Pseudonocardia sp. HH130630-07: one gene and its partner. Each later gene encodes a partner of the first gene's protein in a complex. Links are inferred from orthologs where the notes say so. Each region holds a gene or a part of one and is shown on either strand. Other genes may lie near its edges.

The links.
Region 2: the proteins of AFB00_RS15510 (region 1) and uvrB are in contact, whole or in part, in a crystal structure (PDB 7EGT), measured with the Thermus thermophilus proteins. The link is inferred for Pseudonocardia sp. HH130630-07 from one-to-one orthologs. Residues at the interface, in WP_096412145.1 of Thermus thermophilus: His654, Arg656, Phe657, Gln666, Asp668, Glu669, Lys680, Arg681, Leu682, Ser683, Lys685, Tyr686, Ala687; in WP_096411307.1 of Thermus thermophilus: Glu23, Leu25, Arg26, Asp27, Gly28, Glu29, Arg30, Phe31, Arg55, Glu326, Asp327, Phe328, Glu379, Ser382, Gln383, His398, Gly400, Arg401.

What each region holds. Positions count from the first base shown.
Region 1 is NZ_CP013854.1:3,181,204-3,187,995, forward strand. The notes cover bases 2,626-5,711. They hold AFB00_RS15510 (UvrD-helicase domain-containing protein), read left to right. Parts: upstream 2,626-2,984; coding sequence 2,985-5,438; downstream 5,439-5,711. Other genes in these bases: AFB00_RS34865 (chorismate mutase), read right to left, coding at 2,626-2,673; AFB00_RS15515 (DUF418 domain-containing protein), read left to right, coding at 5,564-5,711. In the rest of the region: AFB00_RS15495 (LuxR C-terminal-related transcriptional regulator), read left to right, coding at 1-392; AFB00_RS15500 (hypothetical protein), read right to left, coding at 594-2,027; more of AFB00_RS34865, read right to left, coding at 2,353-2,625; more of AFB00_RS15515, read left to right, coding at 5,712-6,792. UniProt on the Escherichia coli protein: A helicase with DNA-dependent ATPase activity. Unwinds DNA duplexes with 3'-5' polarity. Translocates on single-stranded DNA with 3'-5' polarity. Initiates unwinding more efficiently from a nicked substrate than double-stranded DNA.
Region 2 is NZ_CP013854.1:4,949,337-4,956,007, forward strand. Bases 1-2,965 are described here. They hold uvrB (excinuclease ABC subunit UvrB), read left to right. Parts: upstream 1-342; coding sequence 343-2,589; downstream 2,590-2,965. Other genes in these bases: AFB00_RS23515 (DUF402 domain-containing protein), read right to left, coding at 1-249; AFB00_RS23525 (glycosyltransferase 87 family protein), read left to right, coding at 2,684-2,965. In the rest of the region: more of AFB00_RS23525, read left to right, coding at 2,966-3,973; AFB00_RS23530 (ABC transporter permease), read right to left, coding at 4,021-4,929; AFB00_RS23535 (ABC transporter ATP-binding protein), read right to left, coding at 4,926-6,671. UniProt on the Escherichia coli protein: The UvrABC repair system catalyzes the recognition and processing of DNA lesions. A damage recognition complex composed of 2 UvrA and 2 UvrB subunits scans DNA for abnormalities.

The DNA of each region.
Region 1 (6,792 bases):
ACGCGGCGGAGGACGTCATCAGCGTCATCCGGTCCGGGGCGCGCGGCTACGTCACGAAGACGATCTCCGGGCGGGACCTGGCGGACGCGGTGCGCCGGGTCAAGGTCGGTGACGCCGTGTTCTCCCCGCGCCTGGCGGGGTTCGTGCTGGACGCATTCTCCGACCGTCCCGGGGCCGCGCCGCCGGTGGACCCGGAGGTGGACCAGCTGACCAAGCGGGAGCGGGACGTCCTGCGGCTGCTGGCCCGCGGGTACGCCTACAAGGAGATCGCCGGGGAGCTGTTCATCTCGGTGAAGACCGTGGAGACCCACGTGTCGAGCGTGCTCCGGAAGACCCAGACGTCGAACCGGCACGAACTGTCCCGCTGGGCTTCCGACAGGAGGCTCGTGTAGGTCGCGCAGCGACCGGAGCGGGCCGGAAGGAGCATCGGCACTGCCAGGAGGCTCGTGTGGGTCGCGCAGCGACCGGAGCGGGCCGGAAGGAGCATCGGCACTGCCAGGAGGCTCGTGTGGGTCGCGCAGCGACCGGAGCGGGCCGGAACCGCGACGGCGCCGGACCCGTTCGGGTCCGGCGCCGTGCTCGTCGGTCGTGGCTCAGCCGCCCAGCAGCGAGCCGGCTCCCTCGGTGACTCCGCCGAGCAGGCCACCGACCGGCTCGGTGACCGCCGACGCGGTCTCGCCGACGGGCTCGGTCACGGTGCCCAGCACCTCGCCGACCGGCTTCGTGACCTGCTGCAGCGGCTGGGTCTCGTCGGACCCGGACCCGGAGTCGGACGCCGAGTCGGAGCTGCTCCGGGACGAGCGCGACCCGTCGTCGGAGTCCTTCTTCTTCGCCGAGGTGTCGAGCAGCCCGGTCACCGGCTCCGCGGCCTTCAGCAGCGGCCCGGTCAGCGGCTCGGTCGCACCGAGCACGGGCTCGGTCACCGGCGACAGCGCGCCGAGCACCGGCGTGGTGACGGGTTCGAGGGTGTCGGTCAGCGGGCGGGTCACCGGCTTCACGGCGTCGGTGACGGGTGCGACGGCGCCGGTGACCGGCTCCAGCGCCCCGCCGAGAGTCTCCCCGACCGGCGCGGCGACCCGGGCGACGGGCGCGACCACACCGTCGCCGACGCTGCTCACCAGCGGGCGGACCGGCTCGGTCACGTCCTGCAGCGGCCCGGTGCGGCGGCTCTCGCCGCCGGAGCGGCCGGGCGAGGTGACGGGCTCGAGCAGGTTCCCGGCCGGCTCCCGGTCCGGGTCGTTCAGCGCCTGCACGGGCGGCAGGCCGCCCAGGGGCGATCCGGTGGCCGTCGAGCCGCGGGGCGTGTCGGTGGTCTCCCGCGGCGCGGCGGCGGCCGCCGTCGTCGTGCGCTGGGCCGGGATGGCGCTCGCGGCGTCGGCGCCCGTCCCGGTGGAGACCTCGCGCAGCGTGCTGCCGGCGGCGGACTCCTGCCCGAACGCGACGTCCATCCAGTCGTTCGCCCCGGGGGCGGTGGCGGGCACCTCGGGCAGCGGCGAGCTGAGCGCCACGGTGGCCGGGAGGTACTGCGCGGGCAGCGTCTCGGGGGCCGTGCTGCCGCCGGCCGGGAGCGCCACGCCGGGGAACAGCCCGTCGGCGGCGGCCTGGGCGTCGGAGTCGTGGGTCGCGGCCCCGTTGTAGAGCGCCGCGCCGAGCACCGACCCGGCGGCGACGAGCGCACCGGCGACCGCGCCGGCCCGGCGGCGCCCGCCGGCCGGCCGGGCGACCCAGACCGGGGCCTCCTCGGCGCCGGTGTCGCGGGGCTGTGGGAGCTCGATGTCCGGCCAGCCACCGGGCGTGCCCGCCGCGGCGACGTCGGCCCGGACGGTCGCGCCGGCGGCCGGGCCGCCCTCACGGCGGAGCAGGTCGCCCACGGACAGGACGGGACCGGTCATCGGCTCGGCTGCGTGGCGGGAGTCGCGTGCGCGGCCCGAGTGACGGGCCAGCAGCTCGGCGACGCTCACGACCTCACGGGGCCCGGTGGCGCCGGTGGCGCCGGGGAGCGGGGCTCCGGCAGGGGTGTCGTTCACGGCCGCACGTCCTCCTTCGGGTGTCGTCTCGACCCGGGAAGGTCTACCGGAACCTCCGCGCATTCCCAAGCGGTCACTGTCCGCTCGTCGTGGGTAACCCGATCAGGTGATTCCCGTTCATCGGTCGTATCCGACCGCTCGTCCGGCTCGTTGGTCCGGGAAGCAACCGGTGTGTGCCGACGACGTGGCGGAAAGGCCAGGTCGCTTCCCGTGATCATGCGCGCTGGGTCACAGTTCTGACGGTGACGGCGAATCGCCGAACGGTTGACCCGTCCGTGCGCCGTCGCGGAGAGCGACGGGTGGCGCGGCCGCGCCACCGCCCGGCTCAGCGGCCGCCGAGCCGGCCCCGGCCGAGCCGCAACAGCATCATCGCGAGCTGGTGGCCCTCCGGGCCGAGATCGTCGAACCGGTCGAGCACGGTCATCTCGCGGCTGTAGACGATCCGCGGGCCACCCGCGGCCATCCGGGCGGCACCGATCCGCTTCGACACCTCGGTGCGCCGCAGGATGGCGTCCAGGATCTCGGTGTCCAGCCGGTCGATCTCCGAGCGGAGCCGGTCGATCTCGGCCTCGGCGCCGGCCGCCGGGCCGTCCGCGGCGGGCGCCGGTCCCGTGGTGCCCCCGGAGCCTCCGGTGCCGGGCGGCACCGGTTCCGTGGTGTGCGTCCCCTCGCGGGCGTCCGTGCCGGGTTCGGTCGCGGTCATGATCTCCTCGTCTCGATCGAGCGCCGGGTCGTCCGTGGGCCGAGGACACGCGAACGCCCCGGGTCCTCTGGACTCCGGGGCGGCTGGGTTCCGTACTCAGACGGGCTGCGCAGCGGGTGCCGGAGGCCGGTACCCGTAGCGAAATCGCCTGTCCGTGTGCACGCAGTCGAGTGTAGACGACACGGTGTCCCGCGTCGTCGTCGTTCACCGCGGCCGCAGGAATGTCAGCCCCTCGGCGTACCGTGCTCGTCACAATGAGTGCGCTGTTCGAACTTCCAGGTACGAGCTCGACGACCGAGCCGAAGACGTCGCGCGGGCGTCAGCTGCTGGAGGGGCTCAACGACCGGCAACGCGAGGCCGTGACCCACGCCGGCTCCCCGCTGCTCATCGTCGCGGGTGCCGGCTCGGGCAAGACCAGGGTGCTCACCCACCGCATCGGCTGGCTGCTCGCCGAGCGCGGCGTGCACCCCGGCGAGATCATGTCGATCACCTTCACGAACAAGGCCGCGGCCGAGATGAAGGAGCGGGTGGACGGGCTGGTCGGGCGCCGCTCCGGCCCGATGTGGGTCTCCACGTTCCACTCCATGTGCGTGCGGATCCTGCGCCGCGAGGCCAAGCACCTGGGCGTGCGCAGCGCCTTCTCGGTGTACGACGCGGACGACTCGCGCCGGCTGGTCGGCATCGTCGGGCGGGACCTGGAGCTCGACCCCAAGAAGTTCGCCCCGCGGGCACTCGCGGCGCAGATCTCGAACCTGAAGAACGAGCTGCTCTCGCCGGACGACGCGGCCGAGCGGGCCGGCACCGACCACGAGCGGCGCATCGCCGAGGTCTACGGGATCTACCAGTCCCGGCTGCGCCAGGCGAACGCGTTCGACTTCGACGACCTGATCATGGAGACGGTCTCGCTGCTGGACCGGATGCCCGCGGTGGCCGAGTACTATCGGCGACGGTTCCGGCACGTGCTGGTCGACGAGTACCAGGACACCAACCACGCCCAGTACGAACTGGTCCGCCAGCTGGTGCTGCCGGCGACCGAGAAGGCCCGCCCGGCCGAGCTGTGCGTGGTCGGCGACTCCGACCAGTCGATCTACGCGTTCCGCGGCGCGAACATCCGCAACATCATCGAGTTCGAGCAGGACTTCCCGGACGCACGGACCATCCTGCTGGAGCAGAACTACCGCTCCAGCCAGACGATCCTGTCCGCGGCGAACGCGGTGATCGCCCGGAACCCGGAGCGCCGGGACAAGCGCCTGTGGTCCGACGCGGGGGACGGCGAGCGGGTGGTCGGCTACGTCGCCGACAACGAGCACGACGAGGCGTCGTTCGTCGCCCGCGAGATCGACCGGCTGGTCGACACCGGCGAGTACCGCAACAGCGACATCGCGGTCTTCTACCGCACGAACAACCAGTCCCGGGTCTTCGAGGACGTGTTCCTGCGGGTCGGGATGCCCTACAAGGTGGTCGGCGGCGTCCGGTTCTACGAGCGCCGCGAGATCCGGGACGCGCTGGCCTACCTGCGGGTGCTGTCGAACCCGGAGGACACGGTCAGCCTGCGGCGCATCCTCAACGTGCCCAAGCGCGGGATCGGGGACCGGGCCGAGTCCGTCGTGGCGGAGTACGCGGAGCGGGAGCGCACGTCGTTCGCCCGCGCCCTGCGCACCGCAGCCGAGGAACCGGCGAGGCTGCCGGCACTGGCCACGCGCTCGCAGAAGAACATCGCCGGGTTCGTCCGGATGCTCGACGAGCTCGGTGAGCTGGTCGAGCGCGGCGACGACACCGCGGAGATCCTGGAGGCGGTCTACGGCCGCACCGGGTACGTGGAGGAGCTGCAGGCCTCCGAGGACCCGCAGGACGGGACCCGGATGGACAACCTGGCGGAGCTCGTCACGGTCGCCCGTGAGTTCGCCGGGGACGCCGCGGTGGCCGACCTGGCGGTCGGCGGCGATCCGGACGCCGGAGGTGCGATCGGCTCCGGCCCCGGTCCCGACGCCGCGGGCCCGGACGCCACCGACGGTCCCGGCAACGACGACGACACCGACGCCGGGGCGCCGGAGCCCGGCTCGCTCGCCGCGTTCCTGGAGCGGGTCGCGCTCGTCGCCGACGCCGACTCGATCCCGGACGACGAGTCCGGTGTGGTCACGCTGATGACCCTGCACACGGCGAAGGGCCTCGAGTTCCCGGTCGTGTTCCTCACCGGCTGGGAGGACGGGGTCTTCCCGCACCTGCGGACCCTGGGGGACCCGAAGGAGCTGGCCGAGGAGCGCCGGCTGGCCTACGTCGGCATCACCCGGGCCGAGCAGCGGCTCTACCTGTCCCGGGCGATCGTGCGCTCGGCGTTCGGGCAGCCCAGCACGAACCCGGCGTCCCGGTTCCTCGACGAGGTGCCGCCCGAGCTCACCGACTGGCGGCGCACCGAGGAGCAGCTGGTGGCCGAGCGGCCGTCGGCGCCGGTGGGCCGGTTCGGCTTCGGCCGGTCGGGCGGCCGTGGCTCCGGTGACCGCGGGGACTGGAAGGTGCCCGAGCGCAGCCTCAACAACACCTCGCTGCAGCTCGACGTCGGTGACCGGGTCAACCACGACAAGTACGGCCTCGGCACGGTCGTCGCCTCGGACGGTGTCGGGCCGCGGGCGACCGTGACCATCGACTTCGGGTCCGGCGGGACGGTGCGGCTGATGCTCATCGGCGGCGTCCCGATGCAGAAGCTGTAGGGCTCCGCCCGGGGCACGTGACCGCGTGCCGGCCCGTCCGGCCGTGTTCTGGCTCGCACCGGTTTGCGTGTGCCGTGGCGGCACGGTTTCTCATGGGTCCAACGACCTGAGAGGAGACCGTTCGCATGTCCACCGCGACCGATCCGTCCGGCGGCGCCGCCGTCCTGTCCGCCCCGACCCCGGTGTCCCGGCGCGCGCTGGCGCCGGATCTGGCCCGGGGGCTGATGCTGCTGTTCATCGCACTGGCGCACGTGCCCTGGTTCCTCTACACCTCCGAGGTCGGTGCCACCCTGCTCCACCCGGCGGAGGGTGGCCTCGCCGACCGGATCGCCCAGTTCATCACGATCGCCGGTGTCGACGCCCGGGCGTACCCGCTGTTCGCGCTGCTGTTCGCCTACGGGATCGGGCAGATGTACAGCAGGCAGGTCGCCGGGGGCACCTCGGTCCAGGGGGCGCGGCGGCTGCTGCGGACCCGCAACTGGTGGATGCTGCTGTTCGGCCTGGTGCACGCCGCGCTGCTGTGGCAGGGCGACATCCTGGGCACCTACGGCCTGATGGGGCTGATCATGGTCCCGCTGTTCCTGAACCGCAGTGACCGCGTCCTGAAGGTCTGGATCGGCGTGCTGCTCGGTCTGGGCGCCCTGGTCGCGGCCGGTATGACGGCGCTGTCGGTGCTGTTGTCGGCCCCGGGGGGCATCCCGGCCTCCGCGCGGCTGCCGATCGCCGAGAGCAGCTACCTCGCGTCGATCCCGCTGCGCCTGGTCCAGTGGCTGCCGACGCTCGTGACGCCGTTCGTCATGTTCGTGCTGCCCGCGGCGTTCCTGGTCGGCCTGCTGGCCTCGCGGCACCGGATCCTGGAGGAGCCGGCCCGGCACCTGCCGCTGCTGCGGCGGGCCGCGGTCGCCGGGCTGGCCGTCGGCTGGGGTGCGGGGGCGGTGCAGGCGCTCGTGCACGTCGGGGTGCTGGACGTCGGCACGGTCGATCTCTCGCAGGTCCACGCCTACACGGGCTTCTTCGCCGGCATCGGCTACGCGGCGCTGTTCGCCCTGATCGCGCACCGGATCACCACCCGGGGGACGACGCCGCTGCCGGCCCGGGCGCTGGTCGCCCTGGGACGGCGCTCGATGAGCGGTTACATCGCCCAGTCGGTGATCTGGGCGGGTGTGCTGGCCGCCTCGGGTATCGGGCTCGGCGCGCACCTCACGAGCGCCTCGGCGATGCTCGTCGGTGTCGCGGCGTGGATGGTGACGGTCGTGGTGGCGTACGCCATGGACCGGGCGGGGGTGCGGGGGCCGGCCGAGACCGCGCTGCGCTCACTCACCTACCGCTCGATGCGCCGGACCGCGGCACGGGC
Region 2 (6,671 bases), 1.8 Mb from region 1 along the record:
GGCGATGTCGAGGTACATGTCCTGGTCCCGCTCGTGGCCGGGGTGCCACCGCCAGTCGGACAGGCAGACCCCGAGGTCCGGGACCACCCAGGACTCCACCCACCACGCGCCGGGCCGGGCGACGATCGGCCGGGACAGGTAGAGCCCCCACTCCTCCTCCCGGAGGGTCTCGATCTCGCGGCGGACACCCTTGGTGTCGAACTGGGCGCGGGACTCGGGATCGAAGGTCTGGATCTTCGGTGGGTGCACGACGAGCATCCTGCCGGTGCCCGGCGGCGCGGCGCGAGGCCGCCGGGGCGCCGCCGAGGTGAGACTGTCGGGGGTCGCTCGTACCCTGGGGTCATGGCATTCGCGACCGAGGTCCCGGGCTCCGCGGCGAGACCCACGGCGAACCCCGAGGACGACGCGCACGCGCACCCGGACGCGGGCACCACCCCCACCGGCACCCCGCTGGCCCACTCCGAGCACCGTCCGGTCGGCGAGGTCGAGCGCCGCAGCGGGCGGTTCGAGGTCGTCAGCGAGCACCGCCCGGCCGGTGACCAGCCGACCGCCATCGCCGATCTGGACCGGCGGCTGCGCGGCGGCGAGGAGGACATCGTCCTCATGGGCGCCACCGGTACCGGAAAGTCGGCCACCACGGCGTGGCTGATCGAGCAGCAGCAGCGGCCGACGCTGGTGATGGCCCCGAACAAGACGCTGGCCGCGCAGCTGGCGAACGAGCTGCGGGAGATGCTGCCGCACAACGCCGTCGAGTACTTCGTGTCGTACTACGACTACTACCAGCCCGAGGCGTACATCGCGCAGACCGACACCTACATCGAGAAGGACAGCTCGGTCAACGACGACGTCGAGCGGCTGCGCCACTCGGCGACGATGAACCTGCTGTCCCGGCGTGACGTCGTGGTGGTCGCCTCGGTGTCGTGCATCTACGGCCTGGGCACGCCGCAGTCCTACCTCGACCGGTCGGTGTCGCTGCAGGTCGGGGAGGAGGTCGAGCGCGACCGCCTGCTCCGGCTGCTGGTCGACGTGCAGTACACGCGCAACGACGTGTCCTTCACCCGTGGCACCTTCCGGGTCCGCGGGGACACGGTGGAGATCATCCCGGCGTACCAGGAGCTCGCGCTGCGGATCGAGTTCTTCGGCGACGAGATCGAGGCGCTCTACCACCTCAACCCGCTGACCGGTGACACGGTCGAGCAGGTCGACGAGATCCGGATCTTCCCTGCCACCCACTACGTGGCGGGGCCGGACCGGATGGAACGCGCCGTGCGCGACATCGAGTCCGAGCTGGAGACCCGGCTGGAGCAGCTGGAGAACCAGGGCAAGCTGCTGGAGGCCCAGCGGCTGCGCATGCGGACCCAGTACGACATCGAGATGATCCGCCAGGTCGGGTTCTGCTCCGGGATCGAGAACTACTCCCGGCACATCGACGGCCGCGGCGCCGGCACCGCCCCGGCCACCCTCATCGACTACTTCCCGGACGACTTCCTGCTGGTCATCGACGAGTCGCACGTGACGGTCCCGCAGATCGGCGGCATGTACGAGGGCGACATGTCGCGCAAGCGCAACCTGGTGGAGTTCGGCTTCCGGTTGCCGTCCGCCGTGGACAACCGGCCGTTGACCTGGGAGGAGTTCGCCGACCGCATCGGGCAGACGGTGTACCTGTCGGCGACCCCGGGGCCCTACGAGCTGAACCGCACCGGCGGCGAGTTCGTCGAGCAGGTCATCCGGCCGACCGGCCTGGTCGACCCCGAGGTCGTCGTGAAGCCGACGAAGGGCCAGATCGACGACCTGGTCGCCGAGATCCGCGACCGCACCGAGCGCGACGAGCGGGTCCTGGTCACCACGCTGACCAAGAAGATGGCCGAGGACCTCACCGACTACCTGCTCGAGCTGGGCATCAAGGTCCGGTACCTGCACTCCGAGGTCGACACCCTGCGCCGGGTCGAGCTGCTGCGGCAGCTGCGCTCCGGGGAGTACGACGTGCTGGTCGGGATCAACCTGCTCCGTGAGGGACTCGACCTGCCCGAGGTGTCGCTGGTCGCGATCCTCGACGCGGACAAGGAGGGCTTCCTGCGCTCCGGCACGTCGCTGATCCAGACGATCGGCCGGGCCGCCCGCAACGTGTCCGGCCAGGTCCACATGTACGCCGACCGGATCACCGACTCCATGCGGTACGCCATCGACGAGACCGATCGGCGCCGGGCCAAGCAGGTCGCCTACAACACCGAGCACGGCATCGACCCGCAGCCACTGCGCAAGAAGATCGCCGACATCCTCGACCAGGTCTACCGCGAGGCCGAGGACACCGAGACCGTCCCGGTCGGCGGCTCCGGGCGCAACGCCTCGCGCGGCAAGCGTGCTGCGGGGGAGCCGGGCCGGGCCGCTGCCGCGGGCAGCTCCGGCGTGCCCGCCCGGGACACGGCGGGCATGCCGCGTGCCGAGCTCGCCGACCTCATCCAGCAGATGAGCGACCAGATGCTGACCGCGGCCCGCGACCTGCAGTTCGAGCTGGCCGCGCGGCTGCGCGACGAGATCTCCGACCTGAAGAAGGAGCTGCGGGGGATGGACGCGGCCGGGGTGAAGTAGCCGGGGCCGGGACCGCTACCGTGGTCCTCCGTTTCCACCACCCGGCCGTCCCAAGTTCTGCGGGACCGGCCCTGCGCGCAGCGGAGGAGCCCGCGTGACCGTCGCCCGCACCACGCCCGACCCGGATGTGCCCGCCGTGCCCGCTGCGGGGTGGGCCGCACCGGTGTCCCGGCTGCGCGCGGCGGCCCTGTCGTGGATCTCGCTGTGCGTCACGGTGCCGCTGCTCGTGGTGTCGCTGTTCTGGTCCTGGACCCGGCTCGGCAACTACGCGCTGGACCTCGACATCTACCGGATCGGCGTCGAGGTGTGGCTGGCCGGCGGGGACATGTACGGCGTGCTGCCCGCCCCGATGAACGGGCCGCTGCTGCCGTTCATCTACCCGCCGTTCGCCGCGATCACCATGGTGCCGCTCGCCGCTGTGCCCTATCCGGTGGCGTTCACCGTCCAGTTCGTCGCGTCGCTGGTGTCGCTCGCGATCTGCATCGCGCTGGCGATCCGGATCGCCTGGCCGGCCGGCGGCCGGCGGGCCCCGCTGGTCCTGGGGGTCCCGGTGCTGGCCGCGACGCTGTTGATCGAGCCGGTCGCGCAGACCTACGCGTTCGGCCAGATCAACCTGGTCCTGATGATGCTGGTGGCCGTCGACTGCCTGGCCCCGCGGACCCGCTGGCCCCGGGGCCTGCTGCTCGGGCTCGCGGCGGCGATCAAGCTGACGCCGGGCGGCATGATCCTCTTCTTCCTGGTGCGCCGGGACTGGAAGGCGGCCGGGGTGGCCGTCGCCACCGGGATCGTCGCCACCGGGATCGGCTTCCTCGTCGACGTCGACTCCTCGGTCCGGTACTGGTTCGTCGGTGGGCCCGCGGCCGGGGTGAGCGGCTCGACGTTCTTCTCGAACGAGACCGTGCAGGCGGTGCTGGCCCGGCAGGAGGTGCCGGAACCCTGGTTCACGGTGCTGTGGCTGGGCATCGTCGCCGGGCTGCTCGCTCTGGCCGTCCCGGTGATCCGGCGGACCGAGCCGGTGATCGCGATGTCGGCGACGGCCGCGGTCGTGCTGATGGCGACGCCGACGGCCTGGTCGCACCACTGGGTGTGGGTGGTGCCGGCGCTCATCGGGTTCTGCGCCCACGCGCTGCGCCACCGGTCCGCGGTGTGGCTGCTGGTCGCCGCCGTGTTCGCGGCGATCTTCTACGTCGCGCCGTTCCGCTGGATGCCGAACGTGTGGGGCGTCGAGGTGAAGTGGAGCCTGTGGGAGCAGGTGCTCGGCGCGAGCTACGTGCTCCCGGCCGCCCTCGCGCTGGGGCTCGGCTGCTGGTACGTGACCCGTGGTCCGGGGCGGCCCGGCGGGCCGCAGGCCCCGGAACCGGACCTGCTCCGCGTCGGGCGCTGACCCCGGGCCTGCCGTGGTCCGGGCCCGTCCGGGCGGGCCCGGACGGCTCAGCTCGTGATGTCCTTGCGGGTGAACCGCCAGGCCGCCAGCGCGAGGAAGACCGTCGCGTAGCAGACCGCGGAGAAGGCGCCGTAGGTCATCTCGGCCCAGTCGACGTCCCGCGACAGCAGGGACGACCAGGCGTCGCCGTAGTGGGTCGGGAGCACGTTCCGGATCGCCCCCAGGTCGTCGATCTGGTCGATGATCTGGGAGACGATCGACGCCATGACCGTCCCGCCGACCGCACCGAGCGGTGCGTCGGTGCTCACCGACAGCAGCAGGGCCAGCCCGGCGACCCAGCTCAGCTGCACGGTCACGTAGCAGGCGCCGAGGAGTACCCGGCCCACCGCCGACCAGAACGGCAGCGACTCACCCACCGGCGAGACCAGGTCACCGGTCCCGTAGGCGACCGAGCCGACCACGAGCGCGGCCACCGGGAGCAGGAGCAGCGCCGCGGCCGACAGCGCCGCGGCGATGATCGCCTTCTGCCGCAGGAGGCGGGCCCGCGGCACCGGTACGGCGAGCAGGTAGCGCAGCGACGACCAGGACGCCTCGGACGCGACGGTGTCGCCGAAGAACAACGCCACGAGCACGACGAGCAGGAAGCTCGCCGAGGCGAACAGGGTGAACACCGCGAAGTTCGTCGCCGAGACCGACGCCAGGTCCACCAGACTCGGCCCGCTGGCCGCGCCGTCGTCGTCTCCGCCACCCAGGGAGAACGCGGCCCACAGGATGATCGGCATGGCCACGACCAGCGCGAACACCACCTGGGTGCGACGCCGTCGCAGCTGGCGGGCCAGCTCGGTGCGCAGCGGCAGCGTGCGGCCGGGGACGGCGGGTGGCGCCGCGCCGCCGTCGACGAGATCGCCGACGTGCCCGCGGCGGGTCGACAGCTGCCGTTCGTCGCCGCTGCTCACGAGCCACTCCCCACATCACGGCCCTCGGGGCCGACCAGTTCCAGGAACGCGTCCTCCAGCCGCCCGCGCGGCCCGGCCGCGCTGACCGCGATGCCGGCGCCGACGAGCGCGGCGACGGCGTCGGCCCGGGCGACGTCCTCCAGGTGCGCGTGCACCACCCCGGGCTCGTCACCGACGACGATCTCGCTGACGCCCTCGATCCCGGCGAGCACCGTCGCGGCCGCCGCGGTGGCGTCCACCGTGAACGACGAGCCGCCACCGGACGCGGTGAGCTCCGCGACGGTGCCGGCGGCGACGACCGTCCCGCGGTGCATCACGACGACGTCGGTGCAGGTCTGCTCCACCTCCGACAGCAGGTGGCTGGAGACCAGCACGGTCCGTCCGCCCGAGGCGTAGCGCCGCAGCAGCTCGCGCATGGCGTGGATCTGGGGCGGGTCGAGCCCGTTGGTGGGCTCGTCGAGGATCAGCAGCTCCGGCAGGCCCAGCATCGCCTGGGCGATCGCCAGCCGCTGCCGCATGCCCTGGGAGTAGGTGCCGACCCGGCGGTGCACCGAGTCACCGAGGCCGGCGATCTCCAGGGTCTCGTCCATACGGGCCTGCCCGATCGGGCGGCCGGTCGCCTCCCAGTACAGCCGCAGGTTCTCCGCGCCCGACAGGTGCGGCAGGAACCCGGGGCCCTCGACGAAGGCGCCGATCCGGGAGAGTACGGCCGCCCCGGGCCGGATCGGCCGCCCGAACGCGCGCATCTCGCCCGACGTCGGCGCGATCATGCCGAGCAGCATCCGCAGCACCGTCGTCTTGCCGGCCCCGTTCGGGCCGAGCAGCCCCAGCACGGCGCCTCGCGGCACGGTGAGCGACACGTCGGACACGGCACGGAAGCCGTTGCGGTAGGTCTTGGCCAGGCCGGTGACCTGCAGCGGCGGCGTATCGTCCGGCCCGGGGCCGGTGGTCTCGGCGGGATTCCCGGGGTCGGCCCGGCGGGCCCTGGCCCGCAGTACCAGCCATGCGGCCAGCGCCGCGACCAGCACCCCGCCGATGCCGAGCACCGGCCACAGCGGGACGGTCCCCGCGGACTCGGTGCGCCCGGGCACCTGCGGGACCGACAGCGTGCCGCCGTCGCCGAGGCCCACCCGCCAGACGGCCGGATCGGTGCCGGACGCGTACGCCTGGTCGGTCGTCGCGAGCTGCACCTCCAGCCGGCTGCCCGCCGTCACCGGGGCGACGACGCCGGGCAGCGTCACCCGGACCGTGGCCGGGCTGCCGTCGGCGGGGACGGCGACCCGCAACGGGGCCACCGCGTTGCCGAGCAGGGTGCTGCGGCCCTCCGGGGACCGGGCGGTGGCCGAGGCGAACAGCACCGCCGTCTCGGGCGCCTGCTGCCCGGGCACCCGCGAGATCTGCGCGGTGACCTGCGGTGCCCCGGACGGCTGCAACGCCTCGGCGACCGGCTCGGAGACGAACCGGGCGGACTGGCCGGGCGCCGCGAGTGCGGACAGCGAACCGAGCGAGCCGAGCGCGGATCCGAGACCCGGCAGCGAGGTCACCGTGGCCGGGTTGCCGCCCGGCGGGTGCGCGACGATCTGCTCGTCCCCGGCGAGCGGGACCGCGACCGACGGCACCGGCGCACCGGTGAGCCCGGGATAGCCGTCGGCGAGCACGGTCCGGCCGGTGGGGGTGTCGCCGCGGGTGCGGACGGTGCTGCGGACCTGGTAGGCGAACGGTGCCTCGGCCAGGGCGCCGCT